DNA from 2 places in the Brevibacillus sp. NPDC003359 genome. Region 2 is predicted to be linked to the other one. Evidence: a T-box and tRNA genes for the amino acid it is inferred to sense, from the RefSeq annotation. Region 2 holds a T-box; the other holds one or more tRNA genes.
The links. A T-box is a leader RNA that pairs with one kind of tRNA and senses whether it is charged. The one in region 2 lies ahead of leuS (leucine--tRNA ligase), so its partner is inferred to be a tRNA-Leu.

Region 1: it encodes a tRNA-Leu, which carries the amino acid that the T-box ahead of leuS (leucine--tRNA ligase) is inferred to sense. The anticodon was not compared.

Annotation. Positions count from the first base shown of each region.
Region 1 is NZ_JBIAOR010000032.1:15,475-25,879, reverse strand. It holds gene ACFYU8_RS31310 (IS607 family transposase) at 1-400, opposite strand, end outside; gene ACFYU8_RS31305 (aspartate aminotransferase family protein) at 488-1,840, opposite strand; gene ACFYU8_RS31300 (PucR family transcriptional regulator) at 1,997-3,541, shown strand; gene ablB (putative beta-lysine N-acetyltransferase) at 3,546-4,391, opposite strand; gene ACFYU8_RS31290 (YjcZ family sporulation protein) at 4,487-4,666, shown strand; gene ACFYU8_RS31285 (glycerophosphodiester phosphodiesterase) at 4,763-5,491, shown strand; gene mnmL (tRNA modification radical SAM protein MnmL/YtqA) at 5,537-6,505, opposite strand; gene ACFYU8_RS31275 (glycosyltransferase family 2 protein) at 6,681-7,919, opposite strand; tRNA gene ACFYU8_RS31270 (tRNA-Leu) at 8,218-8,302, opposite strand; gene ACFYU8_RS31265 (YolD-like family protein) at 9,072-9,335, opposite strand; gene ACFYU8_RS31260 (hypothetical protein) at 9,380-9,604, opposite strand; gene ACFYU8_RS31255 (hypothetical protein) at 9,728-10,093, opposite strand.
Region 2 is NZ_JBIAOR010000002.1:89,873-110,246, forward strand. It holds gene asnB (asparagine synthase (glutamine-hydrolyzing)) at 1-1,642, shown strand, start outside; gene ACFYU8_RS09965 (helix-hairpin-helix domain-containing protein) at 1,761-2,477, shown strand; gene comER (late competence protein ComER) at 2,552-3,385, shown strand; gene leuS (leucine--tRNA ligase) at 3,479-5,896, opposite strand; T-box leader at 5,963-6,207, opposite strand; gene ACFYU8_RS09980 (class I SAM-dependent DNA methyltransferase) at 6,247-6,996, opposite strand; gene rsfS (ribosome silencing factor) at 7,003-7,359, opposite strand; gene yqeK (bis(5'-nucleosyl)-tetraphosphatase (symmetrical) YqeK) at 7,359-7,949, opposite strand; gene ACFYU8_RS09995 (nicotinate-nucleotide adenylyltransferase) at 7,933-8,538, opposite strand; gene yhbY (ribosome assembly RNA-binding protein YhbY) at 8,553-8,843, opposite strand; gene ACFYU8_RS10005 (shikimate dehydrogenase) at 8,872-9,723, opposite strand; gene yqeH (ribosome biogenesis GTPase YqeH) at 9,799-10,920, opposite strand; gene ACFYU8_RS10015 (YqeG family HAD IIIA-type phosphatase) at 10,917-11,441, opposite strand; gene ACFYU8_RS10020 (TetR/AcrR family transcriptional regulator) at 11,656-12,204, shown strand; gene ACFYU8_RS10025 (MFS transporter) at 12,311-13,528, shown strand; gene ACFYU8_RS10030 (GNAT family N-acetyltransferase) at 13,525-13,971, shown strand; gene ACFYU8_RS10035 (hypothetical protein) at 14,023-14,211, opposite strand; gene ACFYU8_RS10040 (DNA polymerase IV) at 14,225-15,277, opposite strand; gene ACFYU8_RS10045 (peroxiredoxin) at 15,351-15,791, opposite strand; gene ACFYU8_RS10050 (hypothetical protein) at 15,809-16,069, opposite strand; gene ACFYU8_RS10055 (hypothetical protein) at 16,184-16,318, opposite strand; gene ACFYU8_RS10060 (gamma-glutamyl-gamma-aminobutyrate hydrolase family protein) at 16,386-17,123, opposite strand; gene ACFYU8_RS10065 (peptide ABC transporter substrate-binding protein) at 17,151-18,773, opposite strand; gene ACFYU8_RS10070 (serine hydrolase) at 18,884-19,696, shown strand; gene ACFYU8_RS10075 (phytoene desaturase family protein) at 19,804-20,374, opposite strand, start outside.

The DNA of each region.
Region 1 (10,405 bases), on a different contig from region 2:
GTAACCTATCCTTGTCAAGAACAACAACGCGATCAACCTTACCTTGAATGATGAAATCCATGAGTTGAAGCAACCCGCGTTTTTCATAATTAATGCCACTGCCGATGTCTGTAATCACATCAAAAGAGTAACCTCTCGCAATCATGTAGGATTTTACATTCTCCACTTGACGTTCTAAGGCATCTTTCTGCTTGTTACTTGATACTCGGCAGTAGCCAATTGTTATTCTTTCCTGCTCGACAGCAGGTCTTCGCAGATACTCATACAACTGTTCATCCGTGTAGTAACGATACCCATTTTCTTTTACTAAAATTGGGGTTAGCTTTCCTGACTTATCCCATTCCCTTAACGTTTTAGGCGTTACACCGATCATCTTTGCAAACTTCCCTATGGAGTACATTTTTCATCACCTGATTACATTGTACTACAGGTTTGTTTTTGTATAAAGTTGTTTAATGTTATATGTTTATATTAATTACCTCCCTCTCTATCCGATCAGTGCCTTGTCTTGGAGTTCTTGCTGAACAGCTATCACTGCTTCTTTCAAGAGTGATATCAGCTCATTGATTTGCTCCGTAGTAATCGTCAGTGGAGGTGAGATGATGACAGCGTCGCCTGCCACACCATCGATTCCGCCCATTGCAGGATAAATCAGCAAGCCTTTTTCAAATGCTTTTTCAATGACTTTCCCGCCTACGCCTTGAGAAAGCGCAAAAGGTTCTTTTGTCTGCTTGTTTTTCACTAGTTCCAGCGCACACAGCATGCCAAGACCACGTGCATCTCCGATCAACGGGAGCTCATCAGCCAGCTCTTTTAAGCGGGCAAGCAAATAGGCACCTTGTTCTGCTGCTTTGTCTACGAGCTGATGCTTCTCCACATAGTTGAGGACAGCCAGAGAAACAGCAGCAGATTGTGGATTGGCGCTATACGTATGTCCTGCCATAATCGAGCCGCTGCCTTTTGTAATCGTCTCAATGATTTCGTCCGAGACAATTGTAGCGGCCATAGGCGTGTAACCGGCACTCATCCCTTTGCCCAAGGCCATCAAATCAGGTACGACGCCCCAATGGTCGATCCCAAACGCTTTCCCCGTGCGACCTACCCCTGTCATTACTTCGTCTGCGATAAATAAAACCTCGTACTTATCGCAAATCTCGCGAATGCGTTGGAAGTAACCGTCCGGCGGCACAACCGCTCCACCAGAAGCCCCGATGACAGGCTCAGCGATAAACGCAGCTACTTGTTCAGGTCCGACGCGCAATATAGCAGTCTCCAGCTCATTTGCACACGCAAGCGCATACGATTCGAGGGACATGTCTTCAGGCTTGCGATACGGATATGGTCCTGTGATAGCCGGATAGTCAGCCAATAATGGGGTGAACCGCTTTCTACGCAAAACGTGCCCAGACATGGAAAGTGCCCCCATCGTAATCCCGTGATAGCTCATCCAGCGGGAGATAATCCGGTTTTTCGTTGGTCTTCCTTTTTCCTGCCAGTACTGAATCGCGATTTTTTGTGCAGTCTCCGTTGCTTCCGAACCACTGCTGACAAAAAACGTCCAGTTCAGTGAGCCTGGTGCCCACTCCGCGAGCTTTGTAGCCAGCTTCTCTACAGCATCACTGCTAAAATGCGAACGGTATACGAAGGAAACCTCCTTGGCTTGTGCATACATCTCCTCAGCCACTTCTTCTACACCGTGACCGATGCTTGCGGTCACCGCTCCACTGGAACCGTCGATGTAACGATTTCCCTCATTATCGTAAAGATAAATTCCTTTTCCGTGAGAAATTACTGGATACTCCTTGCCCAATTCAGGCTTGATTACATAGCTTTTCGTCATTTTCGTCGCCACCTCGCTTATTCTCTACCTCTATCCTAGCTGACCAACACGCAAGAGCCATCCTACGTGCTGGCAAAAAAACATGGTAAAGAGACAAAATCTTTTGTACATTTTGTATAAGAGAACCTTTATCGAGGCTTTTGGAGGAGATACCTGATGACCATCACGATAAGAGAAGCTCTGCAACTGCCGGACATGGTTCACACGAGGCTGATCGCAGGAGCAGGCGGACTGGACAATCCGATTCGTTGGGTGACCATTGTCGAGGTGCTGGAGGATACGAGTCGCTTGCAGGAAGGCGAATTTTTGATTACAACCGGCTTTGGGCTGGCTGAACATACGGAAAAGCTCGCTTCTTTTATTCCATCGTTGGCAAAGCAAAAACTGAGTGGCGTCGCGATTCATACGGGCTTTTATTTACGCGAAATTCCCGAGACCTTTTTGACTTTGGCGGATCACTATCAACTTCCATTGATTGAAATTCCCACGGAAATTAACTTTTCGACCATAACCAAAGCCATCTTGCAGCCGATCATGAATCGGCAATTTGAGACGCTGGCCTATTCTTCGGCGATTCATAACCGAATGATTGACGCTGCCTTGTCCAAAGGAGGCCTTCCTGCCATCGCAGGCGAGCTCGCTGCACTTACGGGAGGGGTCGTATCGCTCATCGATGCACTAGGCTTTGAAGTCACACAGCATGGCAGTTCGGAAGCACAGCAGCATGATCAGTCCCAGGAAATCGCTCATCGTGTACCGATTCGCGCCAATCGCGAGCATTTTGGCACATTGACGTTATCGAAGCCCGAGCACGCCTGGAAAGAGCTCGATGACGTCGCTCTTCAGCATGCCTCTACCTTGTGTGCACTCGAATATGTAAAGGAAAGAGCGGTAGCCGCAACGGAATGGCGGTTAAAAGGGGATTTTGTGGAGGAGTTGCTGAACGGGCAGCAGCTGGCCGATTCGGAGCTGGAGAGCCGTTGTCGCATGCTCGGGTACCCGCTTGCTGGACATCATCTCTGTGTGGCTGTTCGGGTAGAAGTGGCCGATCAGACGATGCTCGGAGACATGCATCAAAGTGTCATTACATTGATGCGAAGGCTTAGCGACCGTCATCAGCGCTCTTATTTGCTGCGCGAACGGCCACATTGTCTCTTGTTTATTTTACCGGATGATCAGACGAGCCTGCGCTTGTTGGAACAGCTCACTTCCCGCTGGAGAGGGCTGCACCCTTCTCTTGACCTACAAATCGCCTTGAGCAATCCCTGTGAGCAATTGCCAAACGTCGTCAGTGCCTCCGAAGAAGCGATGTTTGCTCTGCAAGCGTACCCGCTGTTGGCCCAATCCCCGCAAATTTTACGATACCGGGATATGCAGGGCTATCAATTTTTGTTTCCGTATCATCGCGAAAAAGAAAGCTTGCTCCGCCTGTGGAACCCATTGTTGGACCCATTAATTCGCTATGATACGAAATACAACCAACAGCTTCTTGAAACACTTGAGGTGTATTTGGCCCAGAATGGAAACGGTCTACAGACCTCGCAAGCCTTGTATATCCATCGACATACGCTCAAGTACCGGTTGACCCAAATTGAAGAAAAAACAGGCTACCGCCTGGAGGATGCTCATCAACGCTGGCAGCTTCAATTGGCCTTGATGGCCCGTCGTCTGCAACAACAGTTGTATCCTACAAACAGGTAGCCTGTTACCCCCTTGTCGGGCGAAGTGGCTTTACCCATATATTCATGTCTTCATAGCCTGAAAAGATCGTACAATTGTTAATCAGCCGTCCGCGGTATGCATAGCCCATCTTGGCAGCTGTCACATTCATTCCTGCTGATTGTGCCCGCGTCAAGGTGTACAAAAAGTAAATCCCCTTCTCCTCCATCCTTTGTTCCAGCGCGATAAATAGCGGTTGGAGGAGACCTTTCCCCGCATGGTCTGGATGTGTCGCGCAATCCGTCATTTCCGCTGAACCAAATCGTTCGGATACTTCAGCTGACGATGCGCATGCAATCTTACCTTCAAATTCAATGACATAGTAGATTGTACCTTCTTGCATGGTTTTATGAATGTAGGACGGATCGTTCATTGGTGTAGGATACGTCGCGAATACCAGTCCATACAAACACGCCAATTCCTTCGCGTCTGCCTCTGTTGCGTCACGCATGTGGTATCCCTCGGGTAACGATTTCTCTATCGTACTTCCCGCTCGTGCTAGGCTCAGCGCAAGAATTTCCTCGGCAAGTTTTGCTGCGCCAGAGGCAGCCCGCTCTTTTGTCTGATAGCAGGTGAGCATCTGTGCGTTTTCTCCTTGAAAAAACCCATCAATGGTTCCCTCCAGCTCGTAACCCAGCGATTGCCATTTCGGAACATCTTGTTTCTTCCCGTACACAATGATTTTTGTTGCCTCTGACTCTTCGGCCAGTTCCTTCATGACCCGATCCCATTGCTCGATTTGTGATGGCTCATACATATGCAGCTTCACCCGGCGATTTTGTCGATCAATGATCAGGTCGCCAGTGTCCTGTGCACCTACAACATTTATCATGTCTTCATCCTCCCCTGCAGTACTCCTCCTCTCATTGTAGCAAAACAAATAAGGCCGTCATCTGCCAATCTGTATAAAAAAAAAAAGCGTTCCTCATGCACAAAAAAACGCAAGGTGGGCATTCTGTTGGGTCATATTTACTCGTTTTTCATACCATGAAAGTAGATGCTTCATGTGCGAGAAGGAGGGTGTTTTTTGTGAGCTGCAATAACAATTTTGCCCTGATCCTTGTCCTCTTTGTCCTTTTGGTCATCGTACTCGTCGTAATCGGATAGACTTCTGGAGATGCCTCTCATGTCAGGTCGTATCGAGGGGCCATTTACATATCATGGTTATAGGTAATCACATGCTCGAGAAGGGAGGAAGCCCTCGTGCCCCCACTTATCTATGCCCATCGTGGAGCTTCCGGCCTGTTTCCGGAAAATACGATGGAATCGTTTCAAGGAGCCGTCCGACGAAAAGCCAATGGAATCGAATTGGACGTCCAGCTCAGCAGTGACAATAAGCTGGTTGTCATTCATGACCACAATCTGGAGCGCACGACCAATGGTTCTGGATTGGTGCGACAGTACACATTGCGTGAACTTCGTCAGCTACGTGCCGATAAGGACTCGTCTACACGCGTACCAAAAGCCCACATTCCAACCCTGCAGGAGGTATTCCAGACGTTTGTCGACACACCACTGCGCTTCATCATCGAGATGAAAAATTTCTTTTTGGATCAACCCCACCTAGAGGAACTCCTCATCGAGCAAATCAGGCGTTATCAGCTAACAGAGCGAACCATCATTTCAACGTTCAACTTTGACAGCCTTTTACGAATCAAGCAATTGGATGCTACGCAAACAACGGGACTTTTATATATTGGACCACTCGCCAAGCCTTGGGAAGTAGCTAGCAACTATCGAGCCGATCAATTGCACGTCCCTTTTGACCAATTGACTGAAGACCTTGTCAAACAAGCGAAGCAGCATCAATTTGAAGTATTGAGCTGGACGGTGAACAGTGGTCGGCAAATCCAGCGTGCCATTGACTGTGGTGTAGATGGTCTGATTACCAATTACCCGAAGCGTGCGAGAAATCTGATTCGAAATCGATAAAAAGAAAGGGAGCCCAGAAAAGGCTCCCTTTTTGTTGTTGCTTCATTACGTGCGTGGCACGAAAAATTTTCCTTGCCAGCTATTCCGCGCTTTCAGTTCTGCATCAATGCCATTGAGTACTTCCCACTTTTTACGGCTCCACATCGGGCCAATCAAAAGATCAGGTGGCCCGTCCCCTGTGATTCGATGGACGATCATCTCTGGAGGTAAAATTTCCAATGTATCCACTACGAGCTTCGTGTACTCTTCCTGCGACAGGAATTCCAAGAGACCTGCCTCATATTGCTTCACCATCGGTGTTTTGCGCAGCAGATGCAACAGGTGTATCTTGATCCCCTGCACATCCAGATGGGCCACAGCATCCGCCGTCTGCATCATTTCTTCGTGGCTCTCTCCTGGCAGTCCGTAGATGATATGAGAGCATACACGGATGTTGTGCTTGCGCAGCCTCTCTACAGCATCCACGTAGCATTGATAATCGTGCGCCCGATTAATTAACTGTGCTGTGTGCTCATGAACTGTCTGTAGTCCGAGCTCCACCCACAAATATGTGCGCTCATTCAATTCAGCCAAATACTCCACGACGTCGTCTGGCAGGCAGTCAGGTCTCGTTGCAATGGAGAGTCCAACGACGCCTTCTTGCTTAAGGATGACTTCGTACATCTCCCGCAGCTCCTCCACAGGTGCATACGTATTCGTATACGCTTGGAAGAAGCCCAAATATTTGGCTTGCGGCCATTTCTCATGCATGCGATTTTTCACATCATGAAACTGTCTTTCCAGATCCATTCTGCGGTCACCAGCAAAATCTCCAGATCCTCTTGCGCTACAAAACGTGCAGCCACCTGTCGTTACTTTCCCATCCCGATTCGGACAACTAAAGCCGCCATCCAATGGAACCTTGAAAATCTTTTCGTGAAAAGTCCCTCTTAAATGATAATTCCATGTATGGTATCGTTTATCGCCCCACAACAATGGGACGTCGTTGTTGTGAATATCTGTCGCGAGCTTCATTGCTGTTTTCCTCCTATTGGCACCGCGGCGTCTTCAGCTGGTGCCTTAATCCCGATGGCGAACGCTACTTGCTTGATCACGTCATTATACCAAATTCGGCAACGGTCTTGCTACTTTAAGATAATAGGAAAACCACAGGTGAATATTCCCCCTGTGGTTTTGCTTGTTTACGTCACTATTGCTGGATCTCCTCGATACGAATCGCGCGTGTGTGAGAGGTGTGACTCCACTCTTGGTTTTTCTTCGTAAAGAACGCGTAAAACATAATCGGAAGCCAGGTCAGGAAAAAGAACGGTAGCAAGAGGAGCCCGAAATACCCCTTCCACGGAACTTTATCCAAATAGAGGGCCAAGATCGGCAACAGGTAGAACACGGCAGTAGAACCGTATACCAGCCATGTAGGCAAGATCGTGGATACCGTTGTCAGCGTACCAATATCAAAAAATCTTGCCAGGAACAATACCGACATCATTGTCACCATCAGCACATACATCGGTTGGAAGAGGTAGAAGGCTGCATCAAGCATTCCCAGCTTTCTTGACTTCAATCCATTAAACAATACAGCTCGAATGTAACGTCCTGCTACATCGTAATGCCCTTGCATCCAACGCAAACGCTGGCGCATAGACGATTTTAAATCAATCGGTTTTTCATCCCATACCTTGGTGTCATGTGCCCAAGTCGGGTAAATACCGCGTTCAATACAACGTGTTGCAAATTCCAGGTCTTCCGTGAGACTGGTTGCTCCCCAGCCCATTTCTTTGAGCAGGTTGCTCTCAATGCACAAGCCAGTTCCGCCCAAAGTGTTCGGCAGTCCCAAATTGTGACGAGCCAGCTGCCACATACGGTTTGTAAACCAGTAGGTTACCGCATAGGACAGCGTAATCCAGGAATCAAACGGGTTCTTGGAATCGAGGTAGCCTTGAATCACACGTGCCCCTTTGGAGAGACGGTCATTCATTACTTTCAGGAAGTTTTTCTCAACCAAGTTGTCAGCATCAAACATTACGACAGCGTCATACTGCTTAGGTCTTGCCCAGAGGTTCTCCAGCATCCATTCGATGCCGTAGCCTTTCCCACGCTTGGATGTGTCAAAACGCTCACATGCAATTGCACCATGCGCCCGACTAATTTCTGCCGTGTTATCTGTACAGTTGTCGCAAATGACGAAGATGTCGTACATTTCACGTGGATAGTCGAGTTTCTTCAGGTTTTCAATTAGCGGAGCAATTACGGTGCTCTCATTGTGAGCAGCCACGAGCACAGCAAACGTCTTTTGCGGCTCAGTTGTTACTTGCTCTTTTTTGCGGAACAGGCCTGCACAAGAAACCAGTGTTTGGTATGTGCCGATTACGCCCACCGCAGAAGTAAATCCGATGAATAATCCCTCAATGATCTCTCTAATTACACTCATGGGTTCTTCTCCTCGACCTAAACCAGATTGGGTCTGATCTGAATTTAGGTAGTGTTGTTTTTCCAACATTTCTCTATTGTTTTTCTCTCACTTGGCAGTTTACATCAAATGCGATTCATAAGCAATGACCCAAAAGTGGGAAAAAATAAGGCACTGCTATCACCTTTCCCACCTTTTTCTCTTTCTATTCGACAGTGCTTTGCAGTTGGCAGAAAAAAAAGCCCTTGTCGAAAAAGGCTCGATTTATTTGGAAAAATACAAACACTCGTTTCCATTTCTTCCTGATTGCTTCCGGGATTGGTGCGGTCGGCGAGACTCGAACTCGCACGGGTCGCCCCGCCACCCCCTCAAGATGGTGTGTCTGCCAATTCCACCACGACCGCCTATAAACACTGATTTTACTTGTGTTTTTCTGTTGACACGAAGTACGTTTTTGAGTATACACAATCAATTTTCGCAAGTCAATATCGTTTTTGACTGAATAACGTCCATATTTTTCCTGTCAAACTATCGTTTTTTCGTTCAGTCTTCTAATTAGATACGTTTGTCGAAAAAGAAAGTTACATGTCGCAATAATTTTGAAAGGATAGAAACGCCTCTCTACAAAAATATCATCTTTTCGTCACATTTTCCGAATAGAATAGGAGCCATATTTTGTGATTTTTTTACATAATTTATGACAAATTAGACAAAATATTTCCATTTATAGATGAAAATTTTTTAACTTTTTTTTGAAATATCCCTTTGCCTTACCACTTGCTTCCGTTTGTATTCTGATAGACGAGTTATTTTCTACAAAAAAACCTCCTGTGGACGCCACAACGTCCTAAGGAGGCTATCTTTTGAAAAGGCGTGGCGTCCCAGGAGAGATTCGAACTCCCGACCGACGGCTTAGAAGTTATCGGTAGTGTCCGTTATATCCCGAATCCTTACGGTTGCCTGCTTCGTCCATTCACGGTGACACACGGTAAAAAAGTTTACTTACGGACTCAATGTTTATAAAAACAGTATACTTTTTAGCACGTTGCACGTCAAATACAATAACAGGATGAGTTCGTAGGGTATCACGCAGCTCAAAAACGAGTCCGTCAGACGTAAATCTTCCTTATTATATACGTTCCATTCCGTGTGATTTTTTTGATGAATAGGAATTCACTTCGTCACCGCCACGAGATCCTCAACGTTAATCCATAACGTACCTAGCGTTCCCTTTCTCGGAATGAACCACTTAACGGCTATCGCGTAGTCATATTGCGTTGAGTCGTAGATACGAAAACACATCTCCCCGAAGTCATCGTCATCCACGGCCGGCCGCTCCACCAATCCACGCGCCTGGTTATGTTCGATTAGCGCCGCTCGTTGCTCCGGTAGTACAAATCGTGATGATCCGAATAAATTATCGATTTTCTTCGCCATTTCATGCGCCTTCGTCACCGAACGTTTGTTCCTATATTATGCGCTCACTCTCCGAATTTATCAATAGGAATTCCGTTCCCTCCGAAAATTTTCCGGACCTGTGCGTACAATCGCGGAGGTAAATCCGGAAACAGGAACGTCACTTCTCCGTTCGGATGCGAGTCGAGAACGTAAGGAACAGACGATTCGATTAATTGGAGTTGGACCGCGGACGCATCGCGCCAAGGTACGGTGAAATAGAACGATGGATCGAAATCGCGGTAGATCACGGACGAGCACGCTCCTTTAACGGTGGTGGCAAATAGCCGCTAGGCATATCGTAGCATTCCTTTTTGGGACAAAAAAGCGCCTTGGCAGCGGAGTTACTTCCGTTGCTGGGGCGCTTTTTAGAGTTATTTTTCTGACTCAAGTACATTTCCTAGTATTTCCTTAATTCCGTTTGCTAAGAAAGGCATGGATAGCCCTACAAGTGTAAGTCCATCCGTGATCGCAGCAATATCAAAAGAAGAACTAAATTTAGCACCTATTAATGGCCCAACAAACCCTCCTAAACTAAATCCGAGCGCCACATGGTAGAATGGGTTGTTTTTTGTTCGAGGGCGAAAGTGCTTTAATAAATCCCCCAACGTAAATGAAATTGCGGCTATGGAAAACGCAACGAGAGCGTACGAGCTAATTACAGTCCCATACATCCGATTTACTGCTATGACAATCATGTATAATCCAATAAATAATAGCGCGGGTCCACCAAGTTTCACAGTTAATCTCCCTATTTTATATTATTCAAAAATTATATTATCATACTACGTTTGATTACGGAATGGGGTTAGTTAACTCACCATCCAGTATCCTAAGTGACCCATGCCGCGCACCTTTGAACCCGTGATTAATTGTAACTAAACAAAAAATCGCCCCTCCGTAAAATCCGGAAGGGCCTTCTTCATTCTACGCATGTGCCTGCATCTCCCGCGCTCATAAAAAATACTCACCACTGAATGATCTTGCGGTGAGTGATCGTTGAATCTTTCTAAGACGCCTATTAAAGGGCGTCTTTTTCGTGCACATTCAGC
Region 2 (20,374 bases):
TACCGATTCTGATATTGAAACCATCCTCCACCTTTATGAAGAGGTAGGAACAGATGCACCTAAGCATTTGCGCGGGATGTTTGGCTTTACGATCTACGACTCCCGTAAAAAACGTCTGTTTGGGGCACGCGACCATTTTGGAATCAAGCCGCTCTACTATGTAGAGACAAATGATTCAATCGGGGTTGCCAGCGAGATTAAAAGCTTGCTGGAGTCGCCAGGATTCAAGCGTGAAGTGAATCCAACCGCTTTTTATCACTATTTGACATTCCAATATGTGCCTGATCCTGATACGATGTTTGCTGGCATTTACCGTATACCGCCTGCGCACTCGTTCATTATTGAAAACGACCAGATCAAGCTCGAAAGATACTGGGATGTAGAATTCAAGCCCGATGAAAGCAAGCCGTTCTCTTATTTTGTTGAGGGTACGCGCAGTGTCATGCTTGAATCTGTCGACAAACACCGGATTAGCGAAGTTTCTCGTGGAGCCTTCTTATCTAGTGGCGTTGACTCTAGCAGTATTGTTGGGATGCTACGTACCTTCGAGCCAGTCAAATCTTTTTCTGTCGGCTCGGATATTCCTGGATACAGCGAACTCGATTATGCAAAACGAACCGCCGCGTATTTGGGATCGGAGCATTTCGAGCGCGTGATAAACGCCAAGCAGTACATGGATGAATTGCCACGACTCATCTGGCATCAGGACGAACCGGTAGCGGACCCATCTGCCATTCTGCTCTATTTTGTAGCTCAGATGGCAAGTGAACACGTAACCGTCGTATTGTCCGGTGAAGGTGCAGATGAATTTTTTGGCGGTTACAATATTTACAGAGAGCCTCATTCTCTCAAAATGTTTTCCGGGATGCCTGGCTGGATGCGTCAATCCATCGGATACATGGCAGAGCGCCTCCCCGACCAGGTAAAAGGGAAAAACTTCCTCATCCGCGGATCGAAAACGGTTGAGCAACGCTTCTTCGGAAACGCACTGATTTTCAGTGAAGAGATGAAAAAGCGTGTCGTCATGGATGATATTACCCGCTCGGAATCGTATGTATCTCCTTTCTCCATTACAGAAGATATCTACAAACGCGCTTCCGAATATGACGATGTGACCAAGATGCAATACTTGGACATTCACACTTGGCTCAGAGGCAACATTTTGATGAAGGCTGACAAGATGACGATGGCCAATTCTTTGGAGCTGCGTGTGCCATTCATTGATCTGAAGGTATTTGAATTCGCCGCTACCATTCCAACGAAGTACAAAATTGCCAACGGCACGACCAAGCACGTGCTTCGTGAGGCGATGAAAGACTTCCTGCCACCTGAGATTCAAACGAGAAAGAAGCTGGGCTTCCCTGTTCCGACTCGTCATTGGCTCAAAAACGAATTTTACAAATGGGCAAAAGAGATCATTTTCGAATCCAAGGTGGATAATTTGATTAATAAGGCCTATGTGCTTTACATGCTCGATGAACACCGCGAAGGCAATGCGGATTACAGTCGCAAAATCTGGACGATCCTGGTCTTCATGTTGTGGCATCAAATCTTCATTGAGCAAAAGCATAATTTCGAGCCTTATGTCAGCCCGAATGTAGACCTTCGCCGCAAAAAAAATTCGCTGCAGCATATCGGCTAACAGCGTAAACGCGATAAATAGATTTGCAGACCCTCTCTTACTTTTCGTAGCATCGTTGATAGAGAACAAGTTCTCTCTATGAACGTATCGCTATGTGAAGGACGGGAGGGTTTTTGTTATGGTGCTGGAATGGTGGGAGCGTTATCGTCGATATATCTTGCTAACTGCGGCTGTTCTGTTTGTCGGTTGTAGCTATTGGCTATATCAACGCGACCAATCGCATAAGACTGATGAACTACCGTTGCATTCTCCTGCTTATGCAGCATCGAATCTGGAAACAAAAGAACTGACAGATGATTCAGCAGCTGTTCAACCTGCCAAGCCTGTAAAAGCGACACCGGAAAGAGATCAGAATAAGGAAAAAGATAAGGAAGCACTCCCCCCTCCTCTCTATATCGATGTGAAAGGGCAAGTGAAAAGTCCCGGTTTATACCAATTTGAACCAGGTACCCGTGTCGCAAATGCCATCGAAAAAGCAGGAGGAGCACTGCCTGATGCTGACCTTGTACAGATCAATTTGGCAGAGCCGCTCACAGATGGAGCTGCTCTTGTTATCCCGGCAAAAGGCGCAAAGTCCCCCGTCTCCACTTCCATTGGCCTTGTAAAATCTGCTGCCCGCGTATCCACCACTGGTGACTCCACAGCCGTTAATCTCAACACGGCAACTGTAGAAGAGCTCATGAGCCTTCCGGGGATTGGAGAAGCTCGTGCCAAGGCAATCTTGGATTATCGGTCAAAACAAGGGCCTTTTCGTTCGGCGGATGACCTGAAACAGATTGAGGGAATTGGCGAGAAGATGTTCTCACGGATAAAGGATCGGCTGATCGTACAATGAGTGCTCAGCATCCGGTCATGATCATAGGCACTCCTACATAGAATGGGAAAAGAATATCGGAGGGAGGTATGCCCATGAATAGAATCGGGTTCATTGGTACGGGCAGCATGGGCAGTATCTTGATTGAATCATTACTGTCAGCCAAGGCGCTGACTCCTGGTCATGTCACGATCAGCAACAGAACCCCAGCAAAGGCGCAGCAACTGGCAGAAAAACATCCCGGGCTCATTGTCGCGCACAGCAATGCCGATCTGGTCAAAGAAACTACAACGATCGTGCTATGCGTCAAGCCACTGGAATATAGCGTGATGCTCGAACAAATTGCTCCTGCCTTAACTCCAGACCACCTATTGATTACGATCACCAGTCCGATCAAGCTTGCAGATTTGGAGTCTCAAGTTCCATGCGCGGTTGCCAGAGTCGTTCCTTCAATAACAAATGCCGTAATGAGTGGTGTCAGCTTATGTGAATTTGGCTCACGCATCCAAGAGGAACAACGTCAATTAATTCGGAGCCTGTTTGCCCATATTAGCTCCCCTATTGAGATTTCGGAGCCTTTTTTACGAATTACTTCTGACATTGTCAGTTGCGGGCCTGCGTTTATCAGCTATATTTTGCAGCAAATGATTCACGAAGCTGTTGAAGAAACGGGCATTTCCGAAGAAGCTGCTACCTACATGACCACGCAAATGCTAATTGGGATCGCAGATCTTTTACGCGAAGAAGCTTTCACCCTTCCTACTCTACAAAAAAGGGTCTGCGTGCCCGGTGGAATTACTGGGGAAGGACTGATTCCTCTGCAAGACGGTATTCCCGGTCTTTTCGCCCAAGTATTTCGTCGTACACAAGCAAAGTTTGCCGAGGATCAGGAACTGGTTGCACGAAATTTGAGCAATCAGCCACATTAGCCAAAGACGAAGAAGTGTTGATCTGCGAAAAAAGGAGTGGATACCTGTCACTCACAGGCTCCACTCCTCTTCTCATTTCTTTCCGTCCTTTTCTTAACGAACGACGATATTTACTAGCTTGCCCGGAACAGCGATGACTTTGACGATCGTTTTTCCTTCGATCAATTCTTGGATCATCTCGTTGTTTTTCGCCATCTCTTCCATCTGTTCTTTGGTGGAATCAGACGCGATGAGCAGTTTCTCTTTGTTTTTGCCGTTAATTTGCAAGACGATTTCTACCTCGTCTTCAACCAGCTTCGCTTCGTCATACGTAGGCCATGCTGCGTATGCCAAGCTGTCGCTGTGGCCCAGTTTCTCCCACAGCTCTTCACCCAAGTGTGGAGCGATTGGAGACAGCATTTTCACAAAGTCCTCCATGAATTTCTTCGGCAGAACTTCAGCTTTGTACGCTTCGTTAACGAATACCATCAACTGAGAGATACCTGTATTGAAACGCAGGCCCTCGTAGTCTTCTGTTACTTTTTTCACGGTCTGGTGGTACACGCGCTCCATGCCAGCCACGTTGGAGGTCTCCACGATTTTTTCGTTCAGCTCACCGTTGTCACCCACGAACAGACGATAGGCACGATCCAGGAAGCGACGTGCGCCATCCAAGCCTTTTGTCGACCAAGCGATTGAAGCATCCAGTGGTCCCATGAACATTTCGTACATGCGCAGTGTATCGGCACCATGGCTGTCGATGATATCATCTGGATTTACGACATTGCCTTTTGACTTACTCATTTTCTCGTTGTTTTCACCCAGGATCATCCCTTGGTTAAACAGCTTTTGGAATGGTTCCTTGGTTGGTACGACACCGATATCGTACAGGAACTTGTGCCAGAAGCGAGAGTAGAGCAAGTGCAATACTGCGTGTTCTGCACCACCAATGTAAATGTCAATTGGCAGCCATTCTTTCAGCTTGTCTGCATCAGCCAATGCTTTGTCATTGTGTGGATCGATGAAGCGCAAGAAGTACCAGCAGCTACCTGCCCATTGCGGCATGGTGTTTGTCTCACGGCGCGCTTTCATGCCTGTTTCCGGATCTACAGTGTTCACCCACTCCGAGATGTTTGCCAATGGCGATTCACCTGTACCGGATGGTTTGATTTCTTTTGTTTTTGGCAGAATGATCGGCAGTTCGGATTCTGGAACGACCTTCATCGTACCATCTTCGAGGTGGAGAATCGGAATTGGCTCACCCCAGTAGCGTTGACGGCTGAACAACCAGTCGCGCAGACGGTATGTGACTTTGCGATTTCCTTTGCCTTCCGCATCCAGCCACTCGATCATTTTGCTGATAGCCTGTTCTTTGTTCAAACCATCAAGCATGCCGGAGTTGATGTGCTCTCCATCACCTGCATACGCTTCTTTGGTGATATCTCCGCCAGCGATTACTTGCTTGATTGGCAGATCGAACGTTTTCGCGAACTCATAGTCGCGCTCATCATGCGCTGGAACCGCCATGATAGAGCCTGTTCCGTAGCTGATCAGTACGTAATCTGCAATCCAGATTGGCAGACGCTCGCCGTTCACCGGGTTGATCGCATACGCTCCGGTAAATACTCCTGTTTTTTCTTTCGCCAGATCGGTACGCTCCAGGTCGCTTTTGCGTTTTGCTTGCTCCAGGTACGCTTCCACTGCTTCTTTTTGAGCTGGTACGGTAATTTGCTCAACCAGCTTGTGCTCAGGAGCCAGTACCGCATAGGTTGCACCGTAGAGAGTGTCTGGACGTGTCGTAAAGACGGTGAAAATTTCTTCATGACCCTCGATACCAAAGGTTACTTCTGCCCCTTCAGAACGACCAATCCAGTTGCGCTGCATTTCCTTGATGCTCTCCGGCCAATCCAGTTCATCCAGGTCAGCGAGCAGTCTTTCTGCATACGCTGTAATTTTCAGGACCCATTGTTTCATCGGGCGGCGTTCTACCGGGTGTCCACCACGCTCACTTTTCCCGTCAATGACTTCTTCGTTCGCCAAAACCGTTCCCAAAGCAGGGCACCAGTTTACAGCTACCTCGTCAATATAAGCCAAGCCGTGCTCATACAGCTTCGTAAAAATCCATTGTGTCCACTTGTAGTAATGCGGATCGGTCGTATTGATTTCGCGATCCCAGTCGTAGGAAAATCCGAGCGCCTTGATTTGGCGACGGAAAGTGTTGATATTGTGCTCGGTGAATTCTGCCGGATCGTTTCCGGTATCGAGCGCGTATTGCTCCGCTGGCAGACCAAACGCATCCCAGCCCATTGGATGGAGCACGTTATATCCTTGCATCCGCTTCATGCGGGACAAAATATCAGTAGCCGTATAGCCTTCTGGATGTCCTACGTGCAGGCCAGCTCCAGATGGATACGGGAACATGTCGAGTGCGTAAAACTTTTTCTTGCCCTCATCCTCGGAGGTTTTGAAGGTCTTGTTTTGCTCCCAATATTGCTGCCACTTCTTTTCGACATTGCGATGACTGAATACCATGGTAAAGCACTCCCATCTTAAAATAGGTGAAAATAAAGAAAACCTCACATCCCAGATCGCTATTGCGAAAGGGACGAGAGGTTGTTTACATTCCCGCGGTACCACCCAGATTGGCAAATGACATGCATTCACCCACTTGTTTCATCCGTATCGGGGATAAGCCGCTCACCCTTACGCAATCATTGCTTGAATGACCTTGGGGGCAAGTGCTGGGAGGTGAGTTCAGATAGATCCGGGTTGACTTGCACCATCCGTCAACTCTCTGTGAATGCTCGAATCCTATTCTTACTATTCCTCTTAAACGCGTCGAAATCTGTAGTTATAACGCCATTATAGTCAATCCGAACCAATCATGTCAAACTTTTCGGCTTGCGGGCTGAAAAAAATAGGCGCTCACTTGCTTCTTGTGGCGGCATATCCGAGTAATCAGCGGTGATGACAATGTCTGTGAAGCCTGCATCTGTCAGCCAGCGCATCAGTTGGACAGGCTGGTAAGCCCGTTGCCAATGCTCTTCTTCCATCCGCTCATACAAACCGTTTGGCTGACGAATGAAAAACGTTAGCTGATGCTCTACCTCCAGTCGCAGCGGGTCGCAAAAACATTGCCAAATGTACGAAACTTCATCTTCTACGTGTGTGAACGTCTCATCTCCGAAAATGTGCAGCATCTTGTATGGACTGTGCACATCAAACAGAAAGCTCCCACCAGGCGCAAGATGAGCGAAAACGCGCTTGAACGTTTCCTGCACATCCCCTTCCTCCGTGAGGTAGCTCAATGAATCACACAAGGAGATGACCGCATCCGCTTCTGGCAACGAAAGCTCCCGCATATCCTGTTCGACCCACGACACATCCACTTGCTCTTGCCTCATTTTGTCATAGGCAATCGCAAGCATTTCTGTGGAGAGATCCACACCCGTAACACGGTATCCCCGCTTGGCGAGTGGAATTGCAATCGTACCCGTCCCACAGCCCAGATCAATGACCCGGACAGGCTTTTCTCCCTTTTCCCAATTGCGCTCAACCCAATCGAGCCATTGGTCATAAGGAGTATCGGCCATCAGCCTGTCATATACAGCGGCCATGTGTGCATATGCCATCTGACCTTACCCTTGCGCGCTGAAGGAAACTTCCTCTGCGTCCTTCCACAGGCGCTCCAGGTTGTAAAAATCGCGATCTTCGCGATGGAAAACGTGAATGACGATATCGCCCAGATCAACCAGTACCCAGCGACCTTCATCCGCTCCCTCGATACCGCGGACGTCATAGCCGTTTTTGTGGGCTTGATCACGAATTTCGCGAACAATTGCCTGTACTTGACGCTCGTTGTTTCCGTGGCAAATCATGAAATAATCTGCGATCACGGACAGCTTTTTAATATCGAGCACCTTCAAGTTCTCTGCTTTCTTGTCCTCTACTGCCTTCACTACCAATTGTGCCAAATCTTCTACTGTTTTAACCATCAGAACCCTCCTTCTCTCCCTTTTCGGGAAATCAAATCGTTATATGCAGTCAATGTCAACGGGAAAACCGTCTTCTGCTTCTCTATCAAAAATTGAATCGTGCCTCCCAAGGCGAGTGCCAGGGCGGCATTCAAATCATGCATGGCTTTGGCGCGAATAAAATCGACACCAGGGTAAACCCGGTTTGGTTCTATATAGTCTGCCACACAGACGACCTTTTCTAACAGGGACATGCCAGCCCGACCTGTTGTATGGTAGCGAACAGCTTGTAAAATATCAGTATCCGTCACACCCAGATCAGTCTGGATCACAATGGCAGCTGCAAAAGCGTGCCACAGCTCTTTTTCCCCTTCCAAAAGCTCTGTAGGCATATCGTGGCGCACGAGAATCTCAAACATTTTTTCCACAGGCCAGCACTTACAGTAATCGTGCAAGAGACCAGCAAGCTCGGCTTTGTCAGGATCAGCCCCGAATCTCTCTGCCAGCTCGCGAGCCGACGCAGCCACACCTAGCGTGTGCTTGTAGCGTTTCTCATGCATTTGTTGCCGTACGCGAACGAGAAGCTCTTCCCGATTATCCAAAAGTTTCATAGATTCGGTTCTCCTTTATATAGCGCTCCACGGCATCAGGTACAAGATAACGGATGCTTTTCCCGGCAGCTGCCTTCTCGCGAACCATCGTAGAGGAAATGTCCCAAACAGGCATCTCCACAAATGTGACGTCCTCGCTCGATTCCCGATCCAGTTCGGTTCCTGGCCTCGCTAGACCTATAAATCGTACCATATGAATCAGCTCTTGGTACTGGTACCATTTGGGCAAGATTTTTACCATATCTCCTCCCATGATAAAGGAAAACCGGCAATCCGTGAACTGCCTGATGAGCTGAACCATCGTGTCATAGGTGTATGATGGACCTTCTCTTGCGAACTCTACATCTGTTACACGAAACACCTCGTGATCAGACACGGCAAGCTGAACCATTTGCAAGCGGTGATTCGCCAACGTCAGACTCTCTCTCTTTTTGTGCGGTGGAACGTGCGGTGGAACGTGTGTTGGCATAAACCAGACTTCATACAGGCCCGCTTGCTCTCTGGCTTGTTCGGCCGCTAGCAAGTGCCCGCAATGAATCGGGTCGAACGTTCCTCCCATGATCCCTACTTGCTTGATTGGCTGTCTCATCGCATGCAGGTCACTTATGGCAGCTTGATCGTCTTGTTCTCCCGGGACTCTTTATACAAGACAACCGTATGGCCAATCAACTGCACGAGCTCTGCTCCTGCACCTGCTGCCAAATCTTCTGCTACTTGATGTTTATCGTCATTATTGTTTTGCAAAATCGCTACCTTGATCAATTCACGTACTTCCAACGCTTCTTTGATCTGTGTGATCATATTTTCGTTTACGCCACCTTTTCCTACTTGGAAAATGGGGGTGAGATGATGTGCTTCTGCGCGCAAAAAGCGCTTTTGCTTGCCGGTCAACATCGGCAATGCCTCCTTTTACATCCTGCAATCAGGTTGTTTTCTGTAATTGTTGCAAGACGACCTCACGCATAACACCAGTTGGTGCTCGTTCGCCCGTCCACAGCTCGAAAGCCAGTGCACCTTGATTCACGAACATGCCGATTCCGGAATGAACAGTGGCTCCGATGGCACGCGCTTCTTTGAGCAGACGTGTCTCGAGCGGGTTATAAATCAGATCGCTTACCGTTAAACCAGAGTGAAGCCATTCTGCTGGCACAGGTGTCTCCTGTACGTTTGGCAGCATTCCAATGGATGTCGTATTGATCAACAGCGAAGAGTCTGCAATGGTAGCTGCACCTTCGCCCTGTTCTACGATTTTCGTAGGTACAATCATCCCGACATGCTCAGCCAATACTGCGGCTCTTTCCCGGGAACGATTGATGATGCGAATTTCTTTGACTCCTTGTTCAGCCAAGGTAAATGCCACTGCACGCGCAGCGCCTCCAGCCCCTACCATGGTGACCACTTGCTTTTCAAGAACGATTCCCGTCTCTTCCACAAGCGAACGAACATAGCCCATCCCATCTGTGTTGTAGCCAATCAAGCGTCCATCACGAGAAACGACGGTATTGACGGCACCGATTCGTTTGGCAAGCGGATCGATTTCATCCAGCATCGGCATAATAGCGACCTTGTGGGGGATCGTGACGTTAATCCCTTTCAAGCCTAATGCGCGAATACCCGCGACTGCATCTTCCAGATTTTCCGGTTCAACGTCGAACGCAGCATAGGCAAATCCCAACCCGGTCTCTGAAAAAGCTGTATTGTGCATCATCGGTGATTGCGAGTGGGAAACTGGATGCCCAAACAGGCCAACCAGTTGTGTTTTGCTTGTAATCATGGAGCTTTTCCTCCCCGGACGTCTCTCTATAGCATATGGCAAGGGGCAAGGCTAACTCGGCTTTTATTGCTTACGCTAGATCAGCCCTTTGCGCATCCCAACACTTACGCCTTTAGGTGCATGCACGACAACACTCGCTTCGTGTTTTCCTTGGATGCTGACCCAGCCCAAACCGGAAATTACGATGTCAGTCGTCATGGTGGACTTGTTGATTTTGAAACTGTGCTTCACAAATGGCGGAAGTGCCTTCGCAGCTTCCTCGCCTGTTGGTGGTACCAGCAAGGTTCCGTGATGCTTTTCCATCACTTCATCCGCTTTTTCCAGCTTCGTCCGATGAATGTACAGGTCGTTATCCGCATAGACGATTAACGGCTGTCTCTCTCCGCGTACAAAGTCGATACGAGCTAGGCCACCCAAAAAGAGTGATTGACCATCGTCAAGCTGATAAACCTTGGAGTTGATACGGCTGGTCGGTGTAATCTTTCGGAGGTCAGTCGGGGATACCATGTGTCCGATCTGATCGCGATTGATAATTCCTGGCGTATCGAAAATGGAGCGGCCGTCCTCGAGTGGAATCTCGATTTTGTCCAGCGTCGTACCTGGGAATGGCGATGTGGTAATCTCCAGCTCAGCCGCACCGTAGTCATGCAAGATGCGGTTGATCATGGTTGACTTTCCTACGTTGGTCACACCGACAATGTACACATCTCGGCCTTTGCGCAGCTCTCCAATACGATTCAACAGTTCATCGATATGAAGTCCTTTTTGTGCGCTGATGAGCACGACATCCTCCGGGCGCAATCCGCGTTCCTTCGCTTCGTGCTGCATCCAGTTGCGTACACGGTTTAGATTGATATTTTTTGGCAGCAGATCAACCTTGTTACCTACGAGCAAGATCGGGTTTTTCCCGACAAAGCGCGGCAACCCTTTGAGCCAGGAGCCTTGGAAATCAAAAATATCGACAACCATCACAACAAGCGCCTGCGTAGAGCCGATGCCGTCCAAAATCTTAAGGAAGTCGTCATCGCCCATTCCTACGGGAGCAACTTCATTATAATGCTTGATGCGATAACAACGCTGGCAAATGACTACCTTTCTGCCAAGCGCGGATTCAGGTGCATAGCCAGGCTTTTTCGCGTCTGCAATCTGAATGGTAATCCCACATCCAGCACAAGAGCCATGCGTTTGTTCCGTCATGCTTTTCTCCTCCACGAAACCATTCCTTTCCTCTCCATCCAAATAAGGGCCACACGCTCCATCTGACGATTAAAGCGCGTCCAAAAACCATCCGTCTGGGCCACAGGAACAACCAGGATCGTATGAAATCCCAATCGATTCCCCCCCAGCACATCGGTAAACAATTGATCGCCAATGACAACAGTCTCAGCGATGGTTACATTCATCTGCCGCACTGCCTGCAAAAAGGCACGGTTCGTCGGCTTTTTGGCCGCACAAATAAATCCGAGGTCGAGTGGTGAACAGAAGCGGTCTACACGCTCCTTGTTGTTGTTGGATACAACAGTGACCTGTATACCTGCCTCATCCAAGCGAGCAAGCCAATTGATGACCTCCTGAGTTGCATGTGGCCTGTCCCATTCCACCAAGGTATTATCCAAATCTGTAATCACCGCACGGATGTTATTTCGTTTCAATTGATCTATGTCAATGTGGTGGATTGATTCGACGAACTGACTAGGCATCAGCTTTTCTAAAAACACGGGGCACCTCCAAATGATGTGAAGCAATCAACCGCGATTTCGGCACCTACTATACCATAATCGACCACTTGGTTGCAAAACAAAAAGCATGATCATCGCTTGCCTTGCTCTGTAATCCTGTGTAAAATGATGTTACCAAGAAAACTGTTTTTGTTTTTACAGTTTTCCTTTACGCTGTTTTGGCTGGGGGTCGATTGCTATTAAAAACCGGATCATGAAAGGTTTTATTGAAGAGATTCGCGATAAAGGCATGAAATTTTCTATGGATGATTTGGTGAAGCGGCTCGGGATCAGCAAACGCACGCTATACGAGCACTTCTCGTCCAAGGTGGAAATTCTGGAAACAATCATTCGGCAATCCTTTGAAGAGGGCGATGAAAAAACACAGCAAATTCTCGCAGACGAGAGTCTCTCTCTTATCGATAAAATCAAAGGCGTCATGATGGTTTTACCAACACACTATGAATTTTATGATTTGCGCATCCTCGAGCAGATGAAGCGATATTATCCTGAGCAATATGCCCATGTCGAAGCTTCTTTATCCGAGGATTGGCAGACACTTCGTGTACTTATCGAGCAAGGGATTCGAGAAGGACTCATCGTCAATATGAACGTCACGCTGATGCTGAAGGTGATTGTCGATGCTCTGAATTCCACACTCGACCAGCGTTTTTACATGAAAAACCAGATTACAGTCTCTGAGGCGCTTTCCGCTATTGTAGATGTCCTCTTGTTTGGATTGGTACCAGCAGATAAAAGGTAATAAATGAATCGTGGTCGTTCCAGTAACGTTGGAAGACCACGGAATCGTTTTTTGCAAGAAAACCAATAAAACAAAAATAGTTTTTATAGTTAAGAGGTGTTCTATCATGTCAATTTTTACGCAAATGACCAAACAACAGCGTACAGGACTCTTGTTTGTCATCCTGATCCTTTTCATCGACATGCTGCTGTACAGCTTGTTGATTCCGATTGTTCCTTATTTTACGGAAACATTGCAACCCTCCTCCACGATGATGGGCGTGCTGTTTAGCAGCTATGCCGTCGCCATGCTCATTGCCACCCCCATTTTCGGGCCGATATCCGATCGGGTCGGCAGACGGACCATGCTTTTGATCGGCTTGCTCGGTCTCGCCGCTTCCACGTTATTGTTTGCTTTTTCTGAGACGATGGCCTTGTTGATTACTGCTCGCTTCGTTCAAGGTATTGCTGCGGCGGCCACATGGCCAACTGCCCTTGCCCTCTTGGCGGATTTGTTCCCGTCCAAAATGCGCGGAGCTGTTATGGGAATAGCCTTGACGGCGATTTCGACCGGTACGTTGCTTGGAGCGCCGATTGGAGGATGGTTATTTGAAATCAGTGACCATCGCATGCCATTCCTGGCAGCAGCAGCCTTTACCGTAATTAACATTGTGCTGGTCTACTTGTTCTTGAAGGAAGACGCGACGAGAACCGTCAGTGAAAAGCTTCATGTCGGTGGATTCATCCGCAATCCGCAAGTCATCTTTATCGCTGGAATCGTCCTGTTGGCTGAGGTTTCCCTTTGTTTGCTAGAACCGACTCTGCCCGTATTTTTTACAGAGAAGCTCAGCATGACGCCGACAACGATTGGTCTTTTGTTTGGGGTCATGACACTCGCCTATGGATTGATCGCCCCAGTTGCCGGCTCACTTTCCAGCCGCATGAATCCGTATAAACTCATGTTTGGCGGAATCATCACGCTGGCTGTCTTTCTGCCATTTTTGGCGTGGGCGGACTCCCTTTGGCAGGCAATGCTCGCGATGGCCCTTGTCGGAGCTAGTATTGGCTTTACTTTATCCCCAACCTTGGCTACGTTGGGAGCCATTATCGACCAGGGAGGCAGCGGCGCATATGGGACTGCCTATTCTCTCTTCAACATGTTTCATGGGATCGGCATGGTTGCAGGTCCATTGGCTGGGGGGATTCTGACGGATTTGCTGCCCGTATCCTCTGCCCTCCTAATCGTGGCAGCGTCTATCCTTGGTTTTAGCATTCTGCTGTTCGTCCAGTTGAAAGCAAGCAAAGCCTCCCGTTTCACCACCAATGAAACCGAGATGAAATTTTGAGCTTGTCTATTCGTGAAATAACGAAGGAAAACTGGCGCCAAATTGCCTGCTTGACTGTAACGGAAGGTCAACACTCCTTCATCGAGAGCAACGCTTTTTCCATCGCCCAATCAGGATTTGAACCGGAATGGATATCATGCGGTCTGTATGACAACGACATCGCTGTCGGTTATGCCATGCATGGAATCGATGTAGAGAATGGCCGAATTTGGCTGGATCGCTTTATGATTGATACTGGTCATCAGGGCAAGGGCTACGCCAAAAAGTTCCTGCGCATGCTGGTCGAAGAAATGTCCAGACGTTACAGCTGTACGTGCATTCACTTGAGTATTCATCCTGAAAACGAGTTCGCTCGCAAGCTGTATGAGTCGTTCGGCTTTACCTCAAATGGCGAAATGGATGGTCCGGAGGAAGTGATGGTCCTCGACCTGACAAATGAATAGAAAAGGCATCCCCTCTGTCGATTATGACGAAGGGGGTGCATCTTTTTGTAGCTATGGTTGGCTATTACGAGCTTCCATCAGTCGCTTGACCTTCTCTGTCGGGGTCCAGCATTGGAAGCGATAGTCAGGACGTGTCTCGTAGGTAAGGCGAGAACATCGATAGCTGACTCTCCCCGTATTTTTCTCCACGCGAAAATGAATACAGGTCGCACAGCAATGATAGGCATTCTCTGTCTCCACTGCTCTCCCTCCCTTACTTCCCTAGCTTCCACGAAAACATCGAGAGCTGTTCGTACCGCTCCCCTTGCTGCTCCGCAAAATTCGAAAAGCCTACGCCCACCAATCGAACGCCTGCTGTATAGTCAAAGGCGTCGAGCAAATCGTCCAACAACTCCTGCCAGTTGGCCCCGGCCACCGCCTTGTGCTGCTTGGTCCGCTGGGTAAAGTCCGCGTACTTGATTTTTAGCGTAATCGTTTGGGGCTCGACCCCTTCTTCGCGGATGTCCTCTTCGACCTCACGCAAAAGTGAGGTGGCAATCGGAGTAATCGCATCCCTGTCAAACAAATCAAAGGGCAATGTCGTTTCGCGACTCATTGATTTCGGCGCTCGATCCATTTCGATTTCGCGATTGTCTTCGCCTCTCGCCCGATAATAAAGGGAACGACCGAACTTCCCAAATAATGTGGTGGCCTCATCCAGTGAAAGCCGCCAAAAATCCTCTACCGTCTCAATGCCCTTCTTTGCAAGCAGCTCTTGTGACTTTTTGCCGACTCCATGCAAGGTGCCAATCGGCAGCAACCGCAGCACATCCAAAGCCTGCTCAGGTCGAATGATCACAAAGGCATCCGGCTTTTTCAAATCACTGGCAATCTTAGCCAACGACATATTGTAGGAAAGTCCGATGCTGCAAGTAAGTCCGGTCTCCCGTTTAATTCGCCTCTTAATATCGCGGGCGATGGGAACCGCATTCTCATAATGCGACAAGTCTAAATAAGCCTCGTCTAGCCCTACTGTTTGATAGCGCTCTGTATAAGAAGTAAATACTTGTCTGACTTCAGCAGATTTTTCGATATAACGGCTATAGCGGACAGGCAAATAAAAACCTTGCGGACATTTTTTTCTCGCCATGGCTACAGGCATTGCGGATCGAACACCATATTTTCGTGCCTCGTAGCTGCAGGTCGATACAACACCGCGATTGCCAGTTCCACCGACAATGACCGGCTTCCCCCGCAATTCGGGACGATCTAACTGCTCTACACTCGCGAAAAATGCGTCAATATCCAAGTGAAGAATTTTTTTCATAGGGATACCCACCAAACATACATTCTCATTTCTATTATCCCTTTTTTGTTCCATTGACGCAAGCAAGAACGTCCTAAGCTTGGCTTTCGATGACCTGCATCAGCTCAGACACTGGAGGATTTCCTTTTTTGGCATAGATGATTCTTCCGTTTTTACCTATGATGTACACGATGCGTTGCTGGAAAAACAATCCAAGAACCTTTCCGACATCATATGCTTTTCGAATGGAATCGTCTTCGTCCACGATCAATGGAAATTCATAATGGAACTTATCAGCAAACGAGCGTTTCTTATCCATGCCACCTGGATTGACGCCAAAAACGACTGTATTTGCCTGTTCGATTTTCGTGTAGTGATCCTGCACCGCACACAGCTGCTTCGTACAAATCGGGGTATCATCTCCCGGATAAAAGATGAGGACGATATGTTCATGTCCGATGTGTGCTTTCAGATCAATGGTTCCTTTCGTGCTCTCCGCTGTAAAGACGGGCGCCGAATCTCCGACCTTTAACATTTCTCTCACCTCTATCCTCATTTTGAAGGGACTACCGGAATGTCAAAATTCATTCTCCCATCCCGATACTTTGTAAACGGATCTTCCTCCTCCCCCATAATCCATACCTTTCCTTCCCATATATGTACTATCTCAGCATATTCCAATCTTTGTCCACCCAGCTCAACTTCAAGCTTCATTTCAAGTAAGGCGGTGTGCCCATCTTCGTATCTAAACTTTTTGATCTCAAAAGCGTTCAGTTTATACTGATGAGCTTTTAAGAATGCGATCTTTTTCATGTAAAACTCTTTCGCTTCCTGGTCACTTAATGTTGTGCCATCAACTCAAAAACTCACCTCGCGGAAATACATCCTCTCAGTGAAATTCGATTCTAGCAGTCTTTTATCCTTGTTTCACCACATGCCAGTGAATCGGGACATGGAGCTTTTTTTGGACAACAATCGAACCTTTCGCATACCTGATTCGACAGAGCCTCCCGTTATCGGGGGAATCGGTAGCTGCTTCGGAGAAATGACCAGAATGCGCAAGTTGCCGCCCTCCTGTATGCAAAAAACCGCTCCGGGCAATCCCAGAACGGTTTCTCTCTTTTCTATGCTATTTCGCCGCTTGCAGCTTCTGCTGCTTTACCCGGGCAACAAATGCCTCGGCTATCTTTAACATGTCGTCGTCGTGTGCCCACATCCGTTCTGGATGCCACTGTACGCCTACATGTAGCCCGTCGAGACTTTCCATCGCCTCAATCACACCGTCAGCCGAGCATCCTGTGACTTTGAAGCCCGGTGCTATGTCTTTGACCGCTTGATGGTGAGAGGTGTTCACGAGCACCTCTGTCTTTCCAAGGGCATCCGCTACAAAGCCAGGTTGCAGCGTAATCTTGTGCGCCCCGTATTGTCGGGAACCCTTCTGTGCATGCTGTAATGCACCTTGTACTTGGCTCGGGATATCTTGAATGAGGGTGCCGCCACACGCCACATTCAAAATTTGCATCCCGCGACAAATGCCCAGAATCGGCTTTTTCAGCTCCAGGGCAATCTTGATAATCTCAAGCTCTGTGATGTCTCTTTCATAATTGATATCGCCCAGCCCTTGCAGGGGGTCTTCGCCGTACAAATGCGGCGCAGGATCTTCACCACCGGACAAAATCAAGCCGTCCAGCGATTCGATCATCTCACGAAACGGAGCATCCTGAATTGTCAGCAGTGGCAAGATCAGTGGAGTACCACCACTGCGGGCAATTCCGTTCACATAGCCTGAACCTACATAGAAAAACTGGTCGAGATCGTTCTTCGGAAAATACATTTTCGTACATGCCACACCAATGATCGGACGCACACCAGTCACTCCCTCATAGATTCATGATTACTTTTGATTGGAAGCGTACTTGAAGTCGATAAACCCGAGTGCATCTACTACTACATCTTTTACGCTATCCTGCTTCACCCATGCATAGGTGAAATAGTAGATTGGCAACGCAGGCATTTCATCCATGATTTGTTCAGCATTCTTGAGGATTTCCTTACGCTTCGCTACATCCCCTTCTTTGGCAGACTGCGCGAGCAAATCGAGGAACTCCTTGTTTTCCCATTTGGATGTATTCAGTCCACCCTTGAAGACTTCCAGGAAGTTGATCGGATCGTTGAAATCGCCAATCCAGCTACCACGGCCGATTGTGAAGTTCCCTTGCTTCATGTCTTCACGGTGAACCTTGTTCTCTTTATTGACCAGTTTCACTTCGATGCCAAATGCTTTGCGCCATTGATCCTGAATGACTGTCGCAATACGCGAATTGACCTCTGACGTATTGTATGCAATCGTGATTGGCGGCAACTCAGTAATACCCGCTTCTTTCATACCTTCTGCCAAGAGCTTCTTCGCGGTCTCTACATCGCCATCTTTGATGTAGCCCTCTGGTGTGAGTGCCATGGTTGGCGGGAGAATACCCGTCGCAGGCGTACTCTTGTACGGTACGACATTATCGGAGATTTCCTTGCGATTGACTGCCGTAGCAAATGCCTGACGAATCTTTTTGTTGTCAAACGGCTTTTGCGTCGTGTTGAAAATGTACCAGTACGTACCCGCTGTCGCCTGTGATTGCATCTTTCCGGATTCTTTCAGAGCATCCAGCGCATCCAGTGGCAAATCGCCCAGTGGTGAGCCTGCCCAATCCAGGTCACCTTTTTCAAACATCGACAACTCCGTATTCGCATCCTCGATCATGTTCAAGGTCAGCTTGGACAATTTGACAGCGTCCTTATCCCAGTAGGAGTCGTTCTTCTCGAATTCGATCTTTGATTTGTGCTCCCAATTTTTCAAGCTGAATGGTCCGTTTGTAATGTACGTCTCTGGCTTAGAAGACCACTCTTTGTTACCCTCAACCGCTTTTTTGTTGACCGGGAAATAGGTGACAGACGCAACCAGTTCCGGAAAAAACGGTGCCGGGTTTTCAAGCGTAACAACCAGTGTCTTGTCGTCTGTTGCCTTCACGCCGACATCTTCGGCCTTTGCCTTGTTGGCGTTAAAGGCTTGCCCATTTTTCAAATAGTACATCTGGTACGCGTATCCGGAAGCGGTTTTCGGGTCGAGAACCCGTTTCCATGCGTACTCGAAGTCATGAGCGGTAACCGGATCTCCATTGGTCCATTTGGACTCCCGCAGATGGAAGGTATACGTGAGACCATCAGCGGAAACCTCGTACTTCTCTGCGACCGCCTCTTTCAGCTCGCCTTTTTCATTCAAGCGCAGGAGGCCATCAAATGCTGCACGGGCAACAGACATCGAAGGGATATCTTCTGCCAGTCCAGGGTCGATTGTGCTTGGCTCACCAGAATTCAGGTTGACCTGCATCGCTTGGGGGGCGCTACTCTGCTCCTGCTTCGCACCTGTCGTCTCCCCCGTTGTGCTTGCTTGCGGTGTTCCACAACCAGCGAACGCTAAACTGGTTAACAGAACGGCACAAAATGATAGTTTCTTCCACTTATGCACAGCAAAACCCCCATCTTAGGAATAATTCTTCTTGATTGTTAGGAGCATGACTAAATAATATTATCTTGAGAAAATTTTGTCTACATCGAAACAAAAGGAGATGGGTCTACATGTTATCCAGTCTTTTTGCCCAAATATCCAATCTGACAAAGGATGCTGGAGGGGAATGGGGAATCTTTTTGGAAGATTTGCAAACCGGTGAAACATTATCCATCAACGAAGATCAACGCTTTTATGCAGCCAGTGTGATCAAAGTCCCAATCATGACAGCCGTTTTTGCAGAGGCGTACGCAGGCAAGTTTGCCTTAGAAGACAAGATCAAGCTATGTGCAGAGGATCTCGTTGGCGGTGCAGGTGTTCTTCAGCATATGACTCCCGGCACTGAATTTACGATTCGCGACCTGGTTACCCTGATGATCATCCAAAGTGACAATACGGCAACGAACATGATGATTGATCTCGTCGGAACAGAGAGCATTCGCAACACGATGCAAAAAACAGAAATGACAAACAGTCACTTCTACAACAAGCTCATGGTCATCCCAGCCGAATTGGAAGGCTACAATGAGGTGACGGCAAAAGACATGGGAAGTCACCTCCGATGCTTGGCAACAGGAAAAGTGATCTCCTACGACAGCTGCTTGAAAATGGTCGCCATCTTGAAGACTCAGCAGCACCGTGACCGCATTCCCTTCCTTTTGCCTGACCCAGACGGTGATGTCATCGGGATGATTCCGAAATGGGAATTCGCCAACAAGACTGGCTCTGTGACCAAAATCACGCATGATGTTGGTATCCTTTACATCGGTTCTCATGCTGTCACCTTGTCCATTTTAAACAAGGGACTCGAACAAAAGGATGCTGCCAACGTCATGGCGCAAATGGGCAACCTCGTTTACCAAGTATATAGTCAGAAAGCGTAATCCATTTGGCCTGCCAGCTCCATTGGCGGGCTTTTTTCTTTGAAACGTTGAATGAGAAAAAACAAGCAGGCATTCCTTTTGCCAAGGAACACCCGCTTGTGATTGACTTATTCTTTTTCCAAAATCAGTTTGGCAACGTTCATCGCGCTAGAGAAAGACAGCTCAGACAGCTGGCCTTGTCCTTCACACCAGTCACCCGCGAAAAACAGGTTGCGGTAATCCGGCATGAAAATTGGCATTGGCTTCTGATTCATGGTCCACTTGATCTCCTGTACGATCGCACGAGCAGAAACGCGCGGCACAACCAGTTGCTCACGCCAGCCTGGGAAATGCTTGTCGTACAGGTTTTCAATCTCTTGTTTGCGGATTTCGGCCGCTTCCTTGTTTCCTACTTCGTCCTGACGCATGTAAGCAGTCGCCTGCAACAACTGCCCGCCTTCAGGTACACAAGTGCGGTCATAATACGAGATATCGGTAATGAAAATATTGTTTGCTTTTTCGTAGATGTAGGAGAACGGTACGTCAATACGCTCTTTCAAGCCAATGTCATACACCATAACAACCGTTGGCTCGTATTCAGCATGCTGGGCAACCGCATGTTCCAGGCGAGTCTCCGCGAAGACCTTCGCCATCTCCTTCGGCGGAATACAGCAAATAAATTCATCCGCCGTAAATTCA